Regions from separate parts of the Bradyrhizobium sp. RT6a genome, predicted to be linked through region 1. Evidence: predicted binding sites of a transcription regulator. Region 1 holds the regulator's gene; each other region holds the start of a gene.
The links. Region 1 encodes LexA, which represses DNA repair genes until DNA is damaged. Its sites were predicted from a motif close to TGTTCNNNNTGTGTTCNG; they were not measured.
Positions count from the first base shown of each region.

Region 2: a site for LexA is predicted at 2,444-2,461, ahead of ABIC03_RS20795 (ATP-dependent helicase). Genes of this name have one in related genera too.
Region 3: a site for LexA is predicted at 2,090-2,107, ahead of ABIC03_RS32305 (DNA recombination protein RmuC). Genes of this name have one in related genera too.
Region 4: a site for LexA is predicted at 1,453-1,470, ahead of ABIC03_RS08550 (DUF3072 domain-containing protein). Genes of this name have one in related genera too.

Region 1 is NZ_JBEPQC010000002.1:1,305,220-1,309,426, forward strand. Features, by position in the region: partial or broken gene ABIC03_RS16180 (ComEC/Rec2 family competence protein) at 1-176, shown strand, start outside; gene ABIC03_RS16185 (GAF domain-containing protein) at 186-1,127, opposite strand; gene ABIC03_RS16190 (hypothetical protein) at 1,351-1,785, opposite strand; gene lexA (transcriptional repressor LexA) at 2,228-2,929, opposite strand; gene ABIC03_RS16200 (molybdopterin molybdotransferase MoeA) at 3,106-4,207, opposite strand, start outside.
Region 2 is NZ_JBEPQC010000003.1:590,313-594,519, forward strand. Features, by position in the region: gene ABIC03_RS20795 (ATP-dependent helicase) at 1-2,279, opposite strand, end outside; gene ABIC03_RS20800 (DUF1328 domain-containing protein) at 2,521-2,694, shown strand; gene ABIC03_RS20805 (thioesterase family protein) at 2,700-3,206, opposite strand; gene ABIC03_RS20810 (FAD-binding oxidoreductase) at 3,294-4,207, shown strand, end outside.
Region 3 is NZ_JBEPQC010000008.1:300,748-304,954, forward strand. Features, by position in the region: gene ABIC03_RS32300 (AmpG family muropeptide MFS transporter) at 1-716, opposite strand, end outside; gene ABIC03_RS32305 (DNA recombination protein RmuC) at 859-2,058, opposite strand; gene def (peptide deformylase) at 2,231-2,755, shown strand; gene fmt (methionyl-tRNA formyltransferase) at 2,961-3,884, shown strand; gene truA (tRNA pseudouridine(38-40) synthase TruA) at 3,884-4,207, shown strand, end outside.
Region 4 is NZ_JBEPQC010000001.1:1,794,473-1,798,679, reverse strand. Features, by position in the region: gene ABIC03_RS08565 (Do family serine endopeptidase) at 1-182, shown strand, start outside; gene ABIC03_RS08560 (hypothetical protein) at 449-811, shown strand; gene ABIC03_RS08555 (DUF6496 domain-containing protein) at 818-1,135, opposite strand; gene ABIC03_RS08550 (DUF3072 domain-containing protein) at 1,222-1,416, opposite strand; gene ABIC03_RS08545 (hypothetical protein) at 1,532-1,753, shown strand; gene ABIC03_RS08540 (hypothetical protein) at 1,772-1,981, shown strand; gene ABIC03_RS08535 (hypothetical protein) at 2,115-2,363, opposite strand; gene ABIC03_RS08530 (hypothetical protein) at 2,459-2,716, opposite strand; gene ABIC03_RS08525 (hypothetical protein) at 2,855-3,076, shown strand; gene ABIC03_RS08520 (HWE histidine kinase domain-containing protein) at 3,073-4,207, opposite strand, start outside.

The DNA of each region.
Region 1 (4,207 bases):
CGCAGCGTGGTGACGGTTTTGTGGTTCAGGCGGTGAGGGCGAGAGGCACGAGCCGCCCCTGGTTACCGGCCGGCGCCGGCGAGGGTGATTTCGACGGCAGCCTTGCGCCGAAGACGACCGCGCCCCGCACCAAGGACGCAACGCCAGCGGAGACCGACTTGCAGGCCGACGATTGATCGGATCGGTTACAAGTACCAGGCCAGCACGGCGTCGAGCCTGGAATTGCCGATGACCGGCAGGGCCACCATCCGGCTCAGTCCGGCTGTGCAGGCTTCGAAACCGGCGACCGAGCCGTCATGCGCGAGCTCATCGTTGAGCGCGGGCATGCCGGTCGCCCAGGCCCCGCCGATGCTGCCTTCGCCTCTGGCAATGGATTTTTCCGCATAGAGCGCGGCAAGGTCGGTCTGCGCGCTGCAATCGCCGGCGCGGAACACCAGTGCCGAGTGGGTCTCGTTCGGGATCCAGATCTCGAAGCGTCGCGCAATCGGCGTGGCCTGCGCGGAGAGGAATGTCAGGACCCAGGTCTGGTCCGTGCCGGTCCGATAGGGCACGCCGACGCCGCAATTGATCCCGACCTTGGCTGCGTCCTCCCAGCGCAGAAAACTCCTGGCGTCGTGCAGGTCCTTGATGATCAGCGGCAGCCCCGCCTTCCAGGTGCGGCCAGGCAGGCCAAAGCCGCGAGGAAATTTAGTGTGGCGGGAGTTGAATTCGAACATGTCGGCGGTGCCATAATAGCCATCCACGAGCCCCATCTCGTGGGAGGCATCTGGGTCGTTGTGCCAAAGCTCGATCGCCCCGACATGCGCTTCGTCGTCGCCGCAGAATAGCACCATGACGGCTTGCAGGAATTCACCCGCAAACACCGGCACCGCGACGCCGCAGGTGAGGCCGGCCGCAAGCGCTTGATCGGTCCGTTTGAAATAGGAGTTGGCGAATTTGGTGAGGATCACGGGGTGGCCCGCGGCCCAGGCCTTGCCCGGAAGTCCCTCGTCATATCCGAAGTGGAGCTCTTCGCTGACGGCCTTGAACGCGGACAGCCCTTCGTCGTAGAGGCCGCCGCCAAACTCCAGCCGCATGCGCGTCCGATCGGGCACCCAGAGTTCAACGACGCGAAGGAAGGTTTTCATCGAGCGTGTCCGCCGTCTCAAGCCCTGACAGCATCGGTCATTTGGCTGCGAAGCGGACGTTCAAACTTCAGGCAGGGCGGCTCAAACTTCGTGCGGCGGAGAGGTGTAAGGGCTTGGTCCATCCGATTGGATTTCGCGGACGCAAGCCACACCATCTCGCCGGCCGCGGCCGGCGATGGCAATTCAATCCTGACCCCCGACCTCCTAGCCGGAGGCGGCTGTGTCAGCCGATCGGCAGGTGCGTGACGGTCGGCGGCCGGTCGGCGATGATCTGCGCCTTGTGCTCGCGCTCGGCCACCGACTGAGTTACCGGCAGTTGCAGCACGGTCGCGCGCTGGCCTTCGACGAGCTGCGTCACCAGCACATATTTGCCGTCCGGGAATTCGATCGCATCATGATGGCGGTCGGGAATGTGCGGATCGATCTTGCCGAACTTGCCCACGCGGGAATTGATGGTGCGCGTCCAGATCCAGCGATTGTCGTAACGGACGTCGTCGGCGAAGGCGAGCTCCGTCCCCGGCAGCAGGCAGACGGCAACAGACGGATCGGCTGCGGAGGCGAAGCCGCGCGTCGAGGTGCCGCGGAAGCTTGTCGTGACGATCGTCTCGCCGACTTCGGCGGGGCGCGACGCGACGGCATGCAGGCTGTAGTCACACATCGGGTGCTCCTCATGCTGGGATAGCTACCCGCGTCTCTTATCGAGGCGCAGGCCTCTATCAGAGTGGAAGCACGAACGCTCTGCTTGGTTATGGGCAAATCTGCGGCTGGCTTCTGCAAGCTGCGATCACATTATCTTTCCCGAATTCAATAGGAACAAAGCCCGTTGCGATGCATTCGGGAGGCGCATGCGCGAACATTGCCGGCTTGTCTGCAATGGTAGAACTTGATCGCTGGCCGGTGTTTCCTCGAACACTCGAGACGCGGTGCCGTTTCCGTGGGCATCGCGAGGAGCCAGCGCCGGAGGAGGGGCCGGATAGTCTGTGCAGAACCAGAACGACTATCCAGCCGGAGCGGACGATGATCCGCTCCAATCTCTGACCGGCGATGCCGGTGGAAGCGCGCGAGGCGCCAAGCACTTCCGGTATGAAGCACTTCCGGTATCAGTACTTCCGGTAAAGCCCGATCAGCTTGCCCTGAATCTTCACCCGGTTGGGCGGCAGGATGCGGACCTCATAGGCCGCGTTGGCGGGCTCGAGCGCGATCGATGCACCGCGACGGCGGAAGCGCTTCAGCGTCGCTTCCTCGTCGTCGATCAGCGCCACCACGATGTCGCCGGTATCGGCGCTCTCGTTGCGCTGGATCAGTGCCATGTCGCCGTCAAGAATGCCGGCCTCGACCATGGAATCGCCGCGCACTTCGAGCGCGTAATGCTCGCCCGAGCCGAGCATGTCAGGCGGTACGCTGATGGTATGGCTGCGGGTCTGCAACGCCTCGATCGGCGTGCCGGCCGCGATGCGGCCCATCACCGGCACCGCAACGGGACGCTCGCCCTCGTCAGCCGGCAGGCTGGAGCTCGCACGCACCTTGCCGAGATTGCCCTCGATGACGCTCGGCGTGAAGCCGCGCCGGCTGCCTGCGGCTGCCTGGAGCTCCGGCAGCTTAATGACTTCAATCGCACGGGCGCGGTTGGGCAGGCGTCGGATGAAGCCACGCTCCTCGAGCGCCGTGATCAGGCGATGGATGCCCGACTTCGAGCGCAGGTCGAGCGCATCCTTCATCTCGTCGAAGGAAGGCGGCACGCCACTTTCCTTCAGACGTTCACTGATGAACCGCAGAAGCTCGTATTGTTTGCGCGTTAACATCTCGACCAAAGTCCCCCGGTTGATGTCGTCCGATTCCGAGACGCTGAATTCGGCTATATGCCGCTACATGCTCGAAACAAATCATGAACGGACACTATATGTTCGATACATGTTCCGCAACTGCTTAATTTACCGTGAACAGAGCAAAGTTCGCGGAACGCGCGTTGCCGAGGCGCTCAGACGGGGAGCCGCAATACTTCGCAAGCCGTGCCGGCTTCGGCCTTCGGCGCAAACGGAGCGCGCACGAGAAGTACCTGTGCTGCAGCGAGATTCGCAAGCAGCGAAGAATCCTGATGGTTGACGGGAAGAACGACGCGTGTGCCGTCGTCACGCTCCTCCAGATGCGCGCGCAGATAGTCCTCGCGCTGGTCGTTGGCGCCGACGTCGCGGCCGAGCACGGCGCTTTCACGGCGATGGTGAATCACAGAACGGCCAGACAGGGCGCGAATCAGAGGCACCAGGAACAGGAAAGCGCACACGTAGGACGACACGGGATTGCCCGGCAGGCCGATCACACCCATTGTGCCGAGCCGACCGTGCATCATCGGCTTGCCTGGCCGCATCGCGATTTTCCAGAACGCCATCGCGATGCCTTCGTCCCTCAGTGCCTGCTGGACCAGATCGTGGTCGCCGACCGATGCGCCGCCGGTCGTGATCAGGATGTCGGCGCCGCTCTCGCGGGCGCGGCGAATGCCGGCGGTGGTGGCCTCCAGCGTGTCGGCGGCAATACCGAGGTCGATGGTCTCGGCGCCCTCCCTGCGGGCGAGCGCGTGCAGGGCGTAGCCGTTGGAATAGACGATCTGGCCGTGACCGGGCGTGGTGCCCGGCATCACCAGCTCGTCGCCGGTGGCGAGAATCGCGACCTTCGGACGCCTGAAAACGGCAAGGTGCGGATGGTTCATCCCGGCGGCGAGCGCGAGGTCGCGCTCGGTGAGACGGCTTCCCTTGCGCAGGAGCACGTCGCCCTCGCGGAAATCGACGCCGGCGGGACGGATGTGCCGTCCGGCGATCGCGGCTTCCTTGATCGTGATACGCTTGCCGGCGGCGACCGTGTCCTCCTGGATCACGACGGCGTCCGCGCCACCGGGAACGACGCCGCCGGTGAAGATCCGCACGGCCTCGCCGGCGCCGACCGTCCCCGCGAACGGTCGGCCTGCCGCGACTTCGCCGATGACGGTGAGCTCCGAATCGATCGTCGCGGCATCGGCCGCGCGCACCGCGTAGCCGTCCATCGCGGACATCGCCTGCGGCGGCTGCGTACGTCGCGCCGCGACGTCA
Region 2 (4,207 bases), on a different contig from region 1:
CGATTGCGATTGGCCTGGGCGCGCTGCCAGCCCGGGGTCGAATAGGTGGAGCCGAACGCTTCCATGTCGTCGAAGCGGGAGGCCCCGTAGCCGCCGGTGCCGCCCCAGGCCGAGCCGCCCTTGGATTCCGTGATCTCGACATTGGCCGCCGGCAGTTCGTCGAGGAAGCGCGACGGGATCGTGGTCGACCAGGTGCCATGGATCCGGCGGTTGGTGGCAAAATAGATTTTGGCGCGACGGCGGGCGCGGGTTAGGCCGACATGGCCGAGCCGGCGCTCTTCCTCGAGGCCGGCGCGGCCCTGTTCGTCCAGCGTGCGCTGGCTCGGAAACAGGCCCTCCTCCCAGCCGGGCAGGAACACGTTGTCGAATTCCAGCCCCTTGGCCGAATGCAGCGTCATCAGCGACACCGCGTCCTCGTCGGCGCCGCTGTCGCGGTCCATCACCAGCGAGATGTGCTCCAAAAACCCTTGCAGATTCTCGAACTCCTCCATCGAGCGCACCAGCTCCTTGAGGTTTTCGAGCCGGCCCGCGGCGTCCGCCGAACGGTCCTTCTGCCACATCTCGGTGTAGCCGCTCTCGTCGAGCACGATCTGGGCGAGATCCGTGTGCGACGTGACCTCGCGCTGGGCGCGCCAGCGGTCGAACTGGGCGACGACGTCGCGCAAGGAGCCGCGCGCTTTCGGCTTCAGCTCGTCGGTCTCGACCACCGCGCGCGCCGCCTCGAACAGCGGGATGCGGCGCTTGCGGGCGTGGTCGTGCAGCATCTGCACGGTGGCGTCGCCCAAGCCGCGCTTGGGCGTGTTGACAATGCGCTCGAAGGCGAGATCGTCGGCCGGTGAATTGATGACGCGCAGATAAGCCAGCGCGTCGCGGATTTCGGCGCGCTCGTAGAAGCGCGGGCCGCCGATGACGCGATAGGGCAGGCCGAGCGTGACGAAGCGGTCTTCGAACTCGCGCATCTGGTAGGACGCGCGCACCAGGATCGCGATCTCGTTGAGCTTGTCGCCCTGGCGCTGGATCTGCTCGATCTCCTCGCCGATGCCGCGGGCTTCCTCTTCCGAATCCCACGAGCCTGTCACCGTGACCTTCTCGCCGTCATGGTCCTCGGTGCGCAGCGTCTTGCCGAGCCGACCCTCGTTGTGGGCGATCAGGTGCGAGGCGGCGGCGAGGATGTGGCCGGTCGAGCGATAGTTGCGCTCGAGGCGGATGACCTTGGCGCCGGGAAAATCATGGTCGAAGCGCAGGATGTTGTCGACCTCCGCGCCGCGCCAGCCATAGATCGACTGGTCGTCATCGCCGACGCAGCAGATGTTTTTGGTGGGGCCTACCGGGACAGCCGTCATTCCGGGATGCGCCGAAGGCGCCGACCCGGAATCTCGAGCTGAGGACTCATCTCCGGATGCCGGGTTCGGCTCTTCGAGCCGCCCCGGAATGACAGTGGGCGAGGTTGGCTTCGACGGCGCCTGCGACAGCAGCCGCAGCCACAGATACTGCGCGACGTTGGTGTCTTGGTACTCATCGACCAGAATGAATTTGAAGCGCTGCTGGTACTGCCGCAGGATATCCGGGTGCTCGCGGAAGATGCGGATGTCCTCGAGCAGCAGATCGCCGAAATCGGCGGCGTTCAAAATCTTCAGCCGCTCCTGGTAGCTCGCATAGAGCTTGCCGCCCTTGCCGTTGGCGAAGACGGCGGCTTCGCCCGAGGGCACCTGCGACGGCGTCAGGCCGCGGTTCTTCCAGCCGTCGATCAGCCCGGCCAGCATGCGCGCGGGCCAGCGCTTGTCGTCGATGTTGTCGGCTTGCAGCAGCTGCTTCAGGAGCCGCACCTGATCGTCGACGTCGAGCACGGTGAAGTTCGACTTGAGCTGCGCCAGCTCGGCATGGGTGCGCAGGATGCGTCCGCCGATGGAGTGGAAGGTGCCGAGCCACGGCATGCCTTCGACCGCATGGCCGAGCATCTGGCCGAGCCGGTGCTTCATCTCGCGCGCGGCCTTGTTGGTGAAGGTCACCGACAGGATCTCGGAGGGGCGGGCGCGGCCCTGGCTCAGGATATGGGCGATGCGCGTGGTCAGCACGCGGGTCTTCCCGGTGCCGGCGCCGGCCAGCACCAGAACCGGGCCGTCCAGCGTCTCCACAGCCTCGCGCTGCTCCGGATTGAGCCCGGACAGGTATTGCGGGCCTACCGAGGCCCGCGCACGCGCGGCGATGCCGCCGGCTGCGGGTTGGTGGTCGGGGACGCTCTGGGACGTGATCTTGCTCGGCTCGGTCATGCGAATCATTTGCCCCACGTTGGCACCGCGGGGTGGTGAAAGGGGAGCCTTCTTAACAGGGATTGGTCCCTATATGGGGCCGCGGTCGGGGGTTTTCCACGTGCGCGGAAAGCCAATTTGTTCCTGCGGGTCAGGCGAATTTCCGGCTCCAGCGGGCCGGAACCATTGTTCCGCGTTGGCGATTGGTTCTGCAAGTGAGGCGCGTCAGCCGCGCCGATCGCAGACGGACATCGAAACAGAGGTTCGGATCATGCTTAGCTGGGTAGTGACGTTTCTGGTTATCGCCCTGATCGCCGGTATCCTGGGCTTTGGCGGCCTCGCCGGCGCGTCGATCGAAATCGCCAAGATCATCTTCTTCATCGCGGTCGTGCTGTTCCTGGTCTCGGCCGTTGTTGGATTGGCCCGCGGCCGTAACAGGGTCTAGCGCGCTTACCGCTTCGAGGGCATCGCCACGTTGCGGCCGATGCCCTCGGGCCGCTGCACGGCGCTGTGGGCCTTGACCACCGCTGCAATGCGCTCACGGATGTCTGGTGGAAAAGCCGCTACCTTTCGTGAGCCCATGTCGATGTGAAGCGACATGTTCTCCGACGTGGCGGACAGCCAACCCTCGGTCGCGTGTCGCAGCTCCTGGAAGGTGTGCAGCCGCTTGTCGTCGGCTTCCAGCAGCCAGACCGAGACCTGCACGGGATCGCCGAGGTGGATTTCGCGCAAATACCGCACGTGGCATTCGGCGGTGAAGGTCGAGCCGCTGCGCTCCTTCATGTAGCCCGGACCGATCCCGAGCGTCAGCCACATCTGGTCGATCGCGCGGTCGAACATCACGTTGTAATAGGCCATGTTGAGGTGGCCGTTGTAGTCGATCCATTGCGGCTCGATCTGCATGATCGAGGCGCGGAACGGTGCGCCCTCGATCGTCGTGGCAGCAGTCTCCGGCATGTGTCCTTCCCCAGCTATGCGTCCGGTCGCTTGACTTGACCGGTGAGATGTCCTTTGCCACGGTTCGTCTCGTCGGGAGGAACGTCCGTGGGTACGACCATCACCAATAATCCGCCGCGGCCGGCGCCGAAAGCCCTGGCGAACGCGCTGGAGCAGCTTGCCGCGCGGTTCGGTAACCGCCTCATCACCTCGCAAGCCGTCCGCGAGCAGCACGGCCATACCACCACATGGATCGTGAACCAGCCGCCGGACGGCGTGGTGATGGCGCAGGAGACCGCCGACATCCAGGACGTGGTGCGGATCTGCGCGAAAAACGGCGTGCCCGTCATCGCCTTCGGCACCGGCACCTCGCTCGAGGGCCAGGTCAACGCACCCGCCGGCGGAATCTGCATCGATCTGCGCGACATGAACAAGGTGCTCGCGGTGCATGCCGAGGACCTCGACTGCGTGATTCAGCCTGGGGTCACCCGCAAGGCGCTCAACGAGCATCTCCGCGATCAGGGCCTGTTCTTCCCGATCGACCCCGGCGCCGACGCCTCGCTCGGCGGCATGGCCTCGACCCGCGCCTCCGGCACCAACGCGGTGCGCTACGGCACCATGCGCGACAGTGTGCTGGCGCTGAAAGTGGTCCGCGGCGACGGCGAGATCATCACGACCGGCACGCGTGCGAAGAAATCATCCGCCGGCTACGACCTGACGCATCTGTTCGTCGGCGCCGAGGGTACGCTCGGGATCATCTCGGAACTGACCATCCGCCTGCGCGGCATCCCCGATACGATCGCGGCCGGCGCGGTGTCGTTCGAGACCGTGCACGGGGCGTGTCAGGCCGTGATCCTGGCGATCCAGACCGGCATTCCCGTCGCGCGTATCGAGTTGCTCAACACCGCGCAGGTGCGGGCCTGCAACGCCTATTCGAAGTTGACCCTGCCGGAAACGCCGCTGCTGCTGATGGAATTCCACGGCAGCGAGATCGAGGTCGCCGAGCAGTCCAAGGCCTTCGC
Region 3 (4,207 bases), on a different contig from region 1:
TGCGTTTGCGTCGCGGCTTCCGCCCGCACCGACTGCTCGGGCTCGGTCGCGACCAGCGCCGTGACCGTCCCGATCAGCACCATCGCCGCCATCACCACATAGCCCCACATCCAGGCGGACGTGCGGGTGATGCCGGTGCTCTCGAAGCCCGAGACGATGAACAGCGCGCCTGCGGTCGAGACCAGCATGCCGATGCGATAGGCCGCGACATACGACGCCATGCCGGCGGCCTGCTCGCTCTCCGGCAGGCTCTCGACCCGGAAGGCGTCGACCACGATGTCCTGCGTCGACGAGGCCGTCGCCACCAGCAAGGCGCCGAGCGCGACATAGAACGGCGAGCGCGCGGGATCGGTCAGCGCCAGCAGCAGGATGGCGACGATCAGCAGCAATTGCGAGAACAGCAGCCAGCCGCGGCGCCGTCCGAACACGCGCGTGAACAGCGGCACATGCATCGCATCCACCAGCGGCGCCCACAGGAATTTCAGCGTGTAGGGCGTGCCGACCAGCGCAAACAGCCCGATGGTCTTGAGATCGACGCCGGATTCCCGCATCCACACCAGCAGTGTAGAGCCCGACAGTGCCAGCGGCAGCCCGGACGAGAAGCCGAGGAACAGCACGATCAGCACCCGCGGTTGCAGGTAAACGGAAAGGCTGTCACGCCAGGAGGTGGGGGCCGTGCCGGGGCCGGCAGGGGAGGTCGCGTCGGGTGCGGTCATGCCAGGGTGTTAGCAGATTCTGGCGGCGCTGCCTCGGCCTCAAAACTCGTCATGCCCGGGCTTGTCCCGGGCATCCACATTCTTGCTGTCGCTGAAAAGGTCGTGGATGGCCGGGACAAGCCCGGCCATGACGACACAGGCCTCACTCCCCCGCCTGGAGCTTCCTCGGGAACAGTTCGGCAGCGCCGGTCGCCACGAGATGCGGGGCTTCGGGTGCATCGCTCTTGCTGAAATCGAGCTCTTCGATCCGCCCCGCGCGCTTCTCGATCTTGTCGGCGGAGATCAGCACCTGCCGCACGTCCTCGTTGGCGTCGGCAAAATGCTTCTGCAGCTTCAGCACGCGGTCGCGCAGGCGGCCGAGGTCGTCGCCGAGCTTGATCACCTCGGTGCGGATCTGGTCGGCGGCATCGCGCATGCGCGCGTCCTTCATGATCTGCTGCATCACCTGGATTGCCAGCATCAGTAGCGACGGCGACACCAGCACGACGCGGGCGCGATACGCCTTCTGGATCACGTCGTCGAAACCGTCATGGATCTCAGCGTAGACCGATTCCGACGGCACGAACATCAGCGCCATGTCCTGGGTCTCGCCGGCGACGAGATATTTTTCCGCGATGTCGCTGACATGCTTCATCACGTCGCCGCGCAGCCGCTGCGTGGCGATGCGCTTCTCCTCGTCGGTGCGCGCGTCATGCAGCGCGGTCATCGCTTCCAGCGGAAACTTCGCGTCGATGCAGAGCGGGCGCTGGTCGGGCAGGAACACGACGCAGTCCGGACGCTTGCCGGTCGAGAGGGTGAACTGGAACTCGTAGGCGCCCTTTGGCAGACCGTCCTGGACGATCGCTTCCATCCGCGCCTGACCGAAGGCGCCGCGCGACTGCTTGTTGGCGAGCACGTCGCGCAGGGTCGTCACCTGCGTGGTGAGGTCGGTGAGGTTCTTGTGCGCGCTGTCGATGATGCCGAGCCGCTCGTGCAGCGCGCGCAGGCTCTCCATGGTGTTGCGGGTGGTGTGCTCCATGGATTGGCCGACCCGGTGGGTCACCGAATCCAGCCGCTCGTTGACCGCGCGTGCCATGTCGGCCTGGCGGCCGGCCAGCGTCTGGGTCATGGCGTCGACCCGCCCCGAAGCCTCGCTCTGGGCATGCAGCATCTGGCTGATGCGCTCCTCGAGCTCGTCGGCGCGGATCGCGTTGGCCATCGCGAGTTCCGCGCCGCGCCGCCCGGAGCGCGCGATCACGACGGCGATCACCACCATCAGGATGAGGACCAGGGCGCCGAAGCCGATCAGCGCGTCCACGGTGCGCACCGGCCAGTCGCCGAGCATGAAAATGATCTCGTTCATGCCCCTGCTTCTAGCCGATTCGCTTGGGGACTCGAACGAATAGCGAACATTTATGGTAAACGCCCTGTTAATTTTTATGGTTAACGAAATCCGAAGTTTTATAGTTAGCGAAGGGGTTAACGGGGTTCCCGGCCGGATTGACCACATCGAACGCGCGGCTTAAATCGCGGCCATGGCCCTCAGAGAAATCATCATCCTGCCCGACAAGCAGCTGCGTCTGGTCTCCAAGCCGATCGAGAAGGTCACGCCGGAGATCCGCAAGCTTGCCGACGACATGTTCGAGACCATGTACGACGCGCCCGGCATCGGGCTCGCGGCGATCCAGATCGCGCAGCCGTTACGGCTGATCACCATGGACCTCGCCAAGCCCGATCAGGACGGCGAGACCAAGCCCGAGCCGCGCGTCTTCATCAATCCGGAAATCATCGCCTCCTCGGAGGACCTGTCGGTCTACGAGGAAGGCTGCCTGTCGATCCCCGAATATTACGAGGAGGTCGAGCGGCCCGCGAAGGTGCGGGTGCGCTACATGGATCTGGACGGCAAGGTGCACGAGGAGGATGCTGAAGGCCTCTACGCCACCTGCATCCAGCACGAGATCGACCATCTCAACGGCGTGCTGTTCGTCGACTATCTGTCAAAGCTCAAGCGCGACCGCGTGCTGAAGAAGTTCGAGAAAGCCGCCAAGCGCGCGGAGTGAGTAAGGTTTAGTGCTGCCTCGCACTCGCCTGCGCTCCCTCCCCCCTTGTGGGGGAGGGCGGGGGAGAGGGGTAGCCCAGGCGGAAGTCTCTCCGTCATCAGAATCGGGTGCGCACCGCGAACGCTCAAGCCGAGAGCGCGTCGTGTGGCACCCCTCTCCCTAACCCTCCCCCACAAGGGGGGAGGGAACGTACCGAGTCCTTGTCATGCCCCTCCGCCTGATCTTCATGGGCACGCCCGATTTCTCCGTGCCGACGCTGCTCGAGCTCGTCGCGCACGGCCACGAGATCGCGGCCGTATACACGCGCGCGCCGAAGCCCGGCGGCCGGCGCGGCCTGCAATTGCAGCCGACCCCAGTGGAAGAGGCCGCGCGAAAGCTCGGCGTGCCCGTGCTGACGCCGAAGACGCTGAAAACGCCGGAGGCGCTGGAAGAATTTCGCGCCTTCGACGCCGATGCGGCCGTCGTCGTCGCCTATGGCATGATCCTGCCGCAGGCGATCCTCGATGCGCCAAAGCTCGGCTGCTACAATCTGCACGCTTCGCTGCTGCCACGCTGGCGCGGTGCGGCTCCCATCAACCGCGCGATCATGGCCGGCGATGCCGAGAGCGGCGTGATGGTGATGAAGATGGATGTTGGCCTCGACACCGGCGACGTCGCCATGGCGGAACGGCTCGCGATCACGGACAACATGACCGCGGCGGATCTGCACGATCGTCTGTCCCGGCTCGGTGCCGATCTGATGGTGCGCGCCATGGCCGCGCTCGACCGCGGCGGGCTCCAGCTCAAAAAGCAGAGCGAGGACGGCGTCACCTATGCCGCCAAGATCGACAAGGCTGAAGCGCGGATCGACTGGACCAGGCCCGCGCGCAAGGTGCTGCGCCATATCCACGGCCTGTCGCCGTTTCCCGGCGCCTGGGCCGAGCTTGAGAATGCACGGGTAAAAATCCTGCGCTGCGAGCTGGCGAAAGGTGCGGGCGCACCCGGCGAGGTGCTCGACGACCATCTCACCATCGCCTGCGGCGAGGGCGCAATCCGCCTTATCGAGCTTCAGCGCGAAGGCAAGGCACGCATGCAGGCCGCGGACTTCCTGCGCGGCGTGCCGCTCAAGCCGCCGATGCGGCTGGCCTGATGCCCCGCTACAAGCTCATCATCGAATATGACGGCGCGCCGTTCTTCGGCTGGCAGGTGCAGGAGAGGCTGCCCTCGGTGCAAGGCGCGTTGGAGGCCGCGGTGAAGGCGATGACCGGCGCGGATGCGCGCGTGCACGGTGCGGGCCGCACCGATGCCGGCGTGCATGCGCGCGGCCAGGTCGCGCATGTCGATGTCGACAAGCAGTTTCCGCCGGGCCGTTTTCGCGACGGCTTGAACGCGCATCTGCGCCCGCATCCCATCGCCGTGCTCGAAGCTGATATCGTGCCGGATACTTTCGAGGCGCGCTTCTCGGCCGTGAAA
Region 4 (4,207 bases), on a different contig from region 1:
CGGCCGCGCAACGCGGCATCCAGACCGGCGACGTCATCCTCAACGTGGGCGGCAAGGCCGTCGCCAATATCGGCGATGTCCGTTCGGAGCTGGCGCAGGCGAAATCGTCCGGCAAGCGCAGCGTGCTGCTGCAGGTCAGAAGCGCACAGGCGACCCGGTTCGTGGCGGTGCCGCTCGCATAGGGCGAACGTCGATCGGCGCAGATCCAAACAGGCGGCCCACGGGCCGCCTTTCCTGTTCGCCTTCAGGATTCCGGATGCCCGCCGATAACATTCTCGTTAACGGCAGGGAGGATGACCCGGTTCGTCCGAAAAAGCCGTGTTCGCTCGTCACAGTTGCGGATGTTGTGGACTCGACGGCAATGAAGCCGCCGGGACGATTGCAAGCGTGGAACTTCGAACTTGCCGCCGCTGAGCCGGCCGGCAATTCGTATTTGATCGGTGCCGACATGGATCGATTGAAGCTCTCGCTGAGGACTGCGCTGCTCGTGGCGCCCCTCGTGCTATGGGGTGGAAACGCTCTCGGGCGCGACGACGGCCGCTACGCGGACTCGCCTCTCAAGCCGTGGTTCGACGGCCTGCGCAGCCATCTCGGTCCGTGCTGCTCGGATGCGGATGGGTTTGCCGTCGCCGATCCCGACTGGGACTCGCACAATGGACATTATCGCGTGCGGCTCGACGGCGAGTGGGTCGAGGTGCCGGACGAAGCCGTGATCACCGAGCCGAACCGGGCCGGCCGCACCATGGTGTGGCCGGTGAAGACCGCGTTCGGCGTTTCGATCCGCTGCTTCATGCCGGGCAGCATGATCTGACGGAGGTCAGCGCGACCGTTTGGAGGATTTGCGCTTCGAGGTTTTCTTCGAAGTCTTCTTGGATGTTTTCCGAGTTGTCTTCTTGGACGATTTCTTCGACGTTTTCTTGGACGTCTTCCGCTTTGCGGCTTTCTTCGGGACCTTCTTGCCCTTCTTGCGCGCTTTCGACAGGCCGATCGCGATCGCCTGCTTGCGGCTCTTCACGCGTCCGCCTCGACCGCCCGGTCCGCTTTTCGCGGTACCCTTCTTGTAGCGCTTCATCTCGCTTTCGACATCGCTGCCGGAGCTGCGAGAGTAGCGGCGTTTCTTTGCCTTGCGTGCCATGCATGTTCTCCCTTGGCCGGGGAAAACCATCCGAGACAGGCATAGTTCCGAAAGCGCGCATGCACGTCCCGGATGCGCGACTTGGCCTAGAACGAATCCGCCAGCTCGATCTCCGCTTCCAGCACCTGAATGCGCCGTGCTGCCTCGCCGGAGGACAGATCTCGTGCATATAGGGCGGGTTGATACGCTTCTTCGCTCAGCCGTTTCAGCCGGAGGCCCTGCGCTCGCGTCATCTGTTCGGTGAGGAACGTCTTGGCGTCGTATTTTCCTTGAACCTGCATGTCGCTTCTCCCTTCTGAAATCGTGACTTGACTATATGTTCTTATTTTGTTCTAACAAGTCATGGACAACAGAATTAATGAAATTCGACGTAATATCAGCGCCTTGAGGCTGGAAATGGCCGATATCGAGGTGTCCATCCGCGAACTCGTCGACCGCGAGCACGATTGCACAGAGAAGGCCCTGGCGCAGATGGATCTGCGTCGGAAAATCAATCTGCTGATTGGCGAATGGAAGGCTGCGGGTGGCGGCGATGTCCTGCCGAATGTCCGCGATAGGATGCGCCTTCGTTCCGCGAAGACATCGGGTAGTCCTCTGCGCATGATCGCGCGCCGCTGAGAGCTTTGGGAGCGCACGGTGGAGGAAGACCCGGATGCGTACCGGATTCTCAAGCTGCGCGCCGAGATTCTCGAACTGGGCTCTGCGATCCGGCAGCTGCAACGCGAGGGACTCGACGACGCCGCGGCCCAGCTCTTGATCGCGCGCAAGCGTGCAAGACTCGATCATCTGGTGAAGTCAGATCCTGTGGGCGTCCGTCCTGACATCCTGGGCAGCCATCGTAGCTGAAGCCTGCGCGCAGCGCGGCATGCGGGGCTTGTCGATTCCGCATGTTGACGAAGCGGCCCGAGAAAAGTTCGTTCGAACGCCAAGCAAAAAGGCCCCGCGGTCGCGGGGCCTCCATGAGTTCGACGAACAACACCTACTTGGTGTTGCTCATGCCGCCCTTGTTGTTCGTCATGGTGCCGCCCTGGTCGGAGCCGGGGCCAGAGCCGCCCTGACCGGAGGGGTCAGCACCCTTGGAGGACTTGGTGTTGGCGCCCGTGGTGGTCTGCGACGATGACATCGAGGATCCGTGTTTCGCCTTGTGCGACTTGGCCTGCACGGCGAACGGTGCGGCGGCGAGGCCGGTTGCCAACATCACGGCAAGAGCGAGCTTGGTGGTCTTCATGCGCGGGAACTCCCTGAGTTGAATTGACGCAGGCAGCCAACCGCTATTCGTCGCAGGAGTTCCGAACAAAGGAGTTCCGGCAAATCACCAAGACTTCAAGATTGCTTGTCTTCTGTGAGGATGAATACGAGGCCGGTGAGTGTCGCGCCGATCGCGAACGTCGTCACCAATGTGAAGGCGAAAACGGCAACGGCCTGTCTTCCGCCGTGGCTCAGCAAATTGGCGACGTCTGGATTGGACAGCACGAGCAGGAGACTGAAAGCCAGCCCTAAGGCTGCGCCCATCATGGCGTGCGTCATCAGCTTGACGAGCCCGCTGGGAGAGATCAGGTCCGACGACTTTTTCGTGCGCATGGAACTCTATCCCGATCTCGCATGCAACGCGTGCGACACGCACCGGTTCCACCCGCATGAACGAATTGTCATCGCCCGCTTCATCCGACGTTCATGCCGGGCCTGCAAGAATGAGCGCGCAACACGGGAACATTCGATATGGGTAAGGTGGTCTTTCTCTATCGCTCTCTGGCTTATCGCAACGCCGCCGCGGACATCCTCCGCAAAGCGCGCCAGCTGCCCCGCGGCGCGGAGCGAAGCGCGGCGCGCCGCTATGCCAAGGCGCTGCGCGATCTCGCCCAAACTGAAGCCTGGCTCGAAGGACGCGTCGCGCGCGAAGCGCGAACGACGCAACGCAGGAAGAGTGCGGCGTCCGCTTAACCGGATGCGCGCTGCAATTCGGCGGAGCTGGCGGCTTCAAAGTTGCCGGGCCCGGTTGTCGCGGCAGTCTTGCGGACCAACGGCACCTCGAGCCGGCACAACAGACCCTCGGCGCGCCAATCGAATCGCGCCTGCCCGCCGAGCTGGGACTCGACGCTCGCAAGCAGGCTCCGCGTACCAAAGCCGCGGGATTTCGGCGTCATCACGAGCGGACCGCCGGATTCCTCCCAGGTCAGCGTGAGCAGCTCTTCCTCGACCTGCCAGCCGATCGCGAGCCGTCCCGTCCGCGTCGAGAGCGCGCCATACTTCGCCGAGTTGGTGAAAAGCTCATGCAGCGCCAGCGCGAGCGTCTGGGCCGTTGCCGGCAGCAACTGAACTTCGGACCCCGCCAATTTGATCTGGCCGCCGAGGGAATAGGGCGCCAGCTCCTCGTCGATCAGCTTCGAGAGTTCGGCACCCTGCCAGCTCGACAGCGACAGGATCGTATGCACGCGCGCCAGTGCATTGATGCGTCCCTCGACGGCGCTGACATAGGCTTTGACCTCGTCGGCGCGGGTGAGGCGCACGATCGATTGCGCCAGCGCCAGCGCATTCTTGGCGCGATGATCGACTTCCCGCGCCAGGAGAGTCTGCCGTTCCTCGGCGCGCTTGCGTTCGGTGATGTCCACCGTCACGCCGCTGACGCGCATGACCCGACCACTATCGTCAACCGTGGCAGCGGCCGTGCCGACACACCAGCGCACATCGCCGCCGGGCCGCACGATCCGGAACTCCGTTTCATAGGAGCGTGTGCCCTTGTTGAATTCGGCGATCGCCTTGCGCAACTGATCGACGTCATCCGGATGCAACAGCGCCTGAACGTTGGCCGGATTCACCTCGAAGCTCTCCGGGCCAACACCAAAGATGCGGTATTGTCCCTCATCCCACATCCAGTCGCCGGTGATCCAGTCCCAGTCCCAGGAGCCCATCTTGCCGGCGGCGATCGCCATGCTGCGCCGCTCTTCGCTCTCGCGCAGCTTTGCGGTGGAATTCTCCAGCTCGGCAGTACGTGCACGCACGCGGTCCTCGAGATCCTGGTTCAGCCGTTCGAGTTCGCGCGTCTTGCGATAGAGCTCTGCAAACACCTTGACC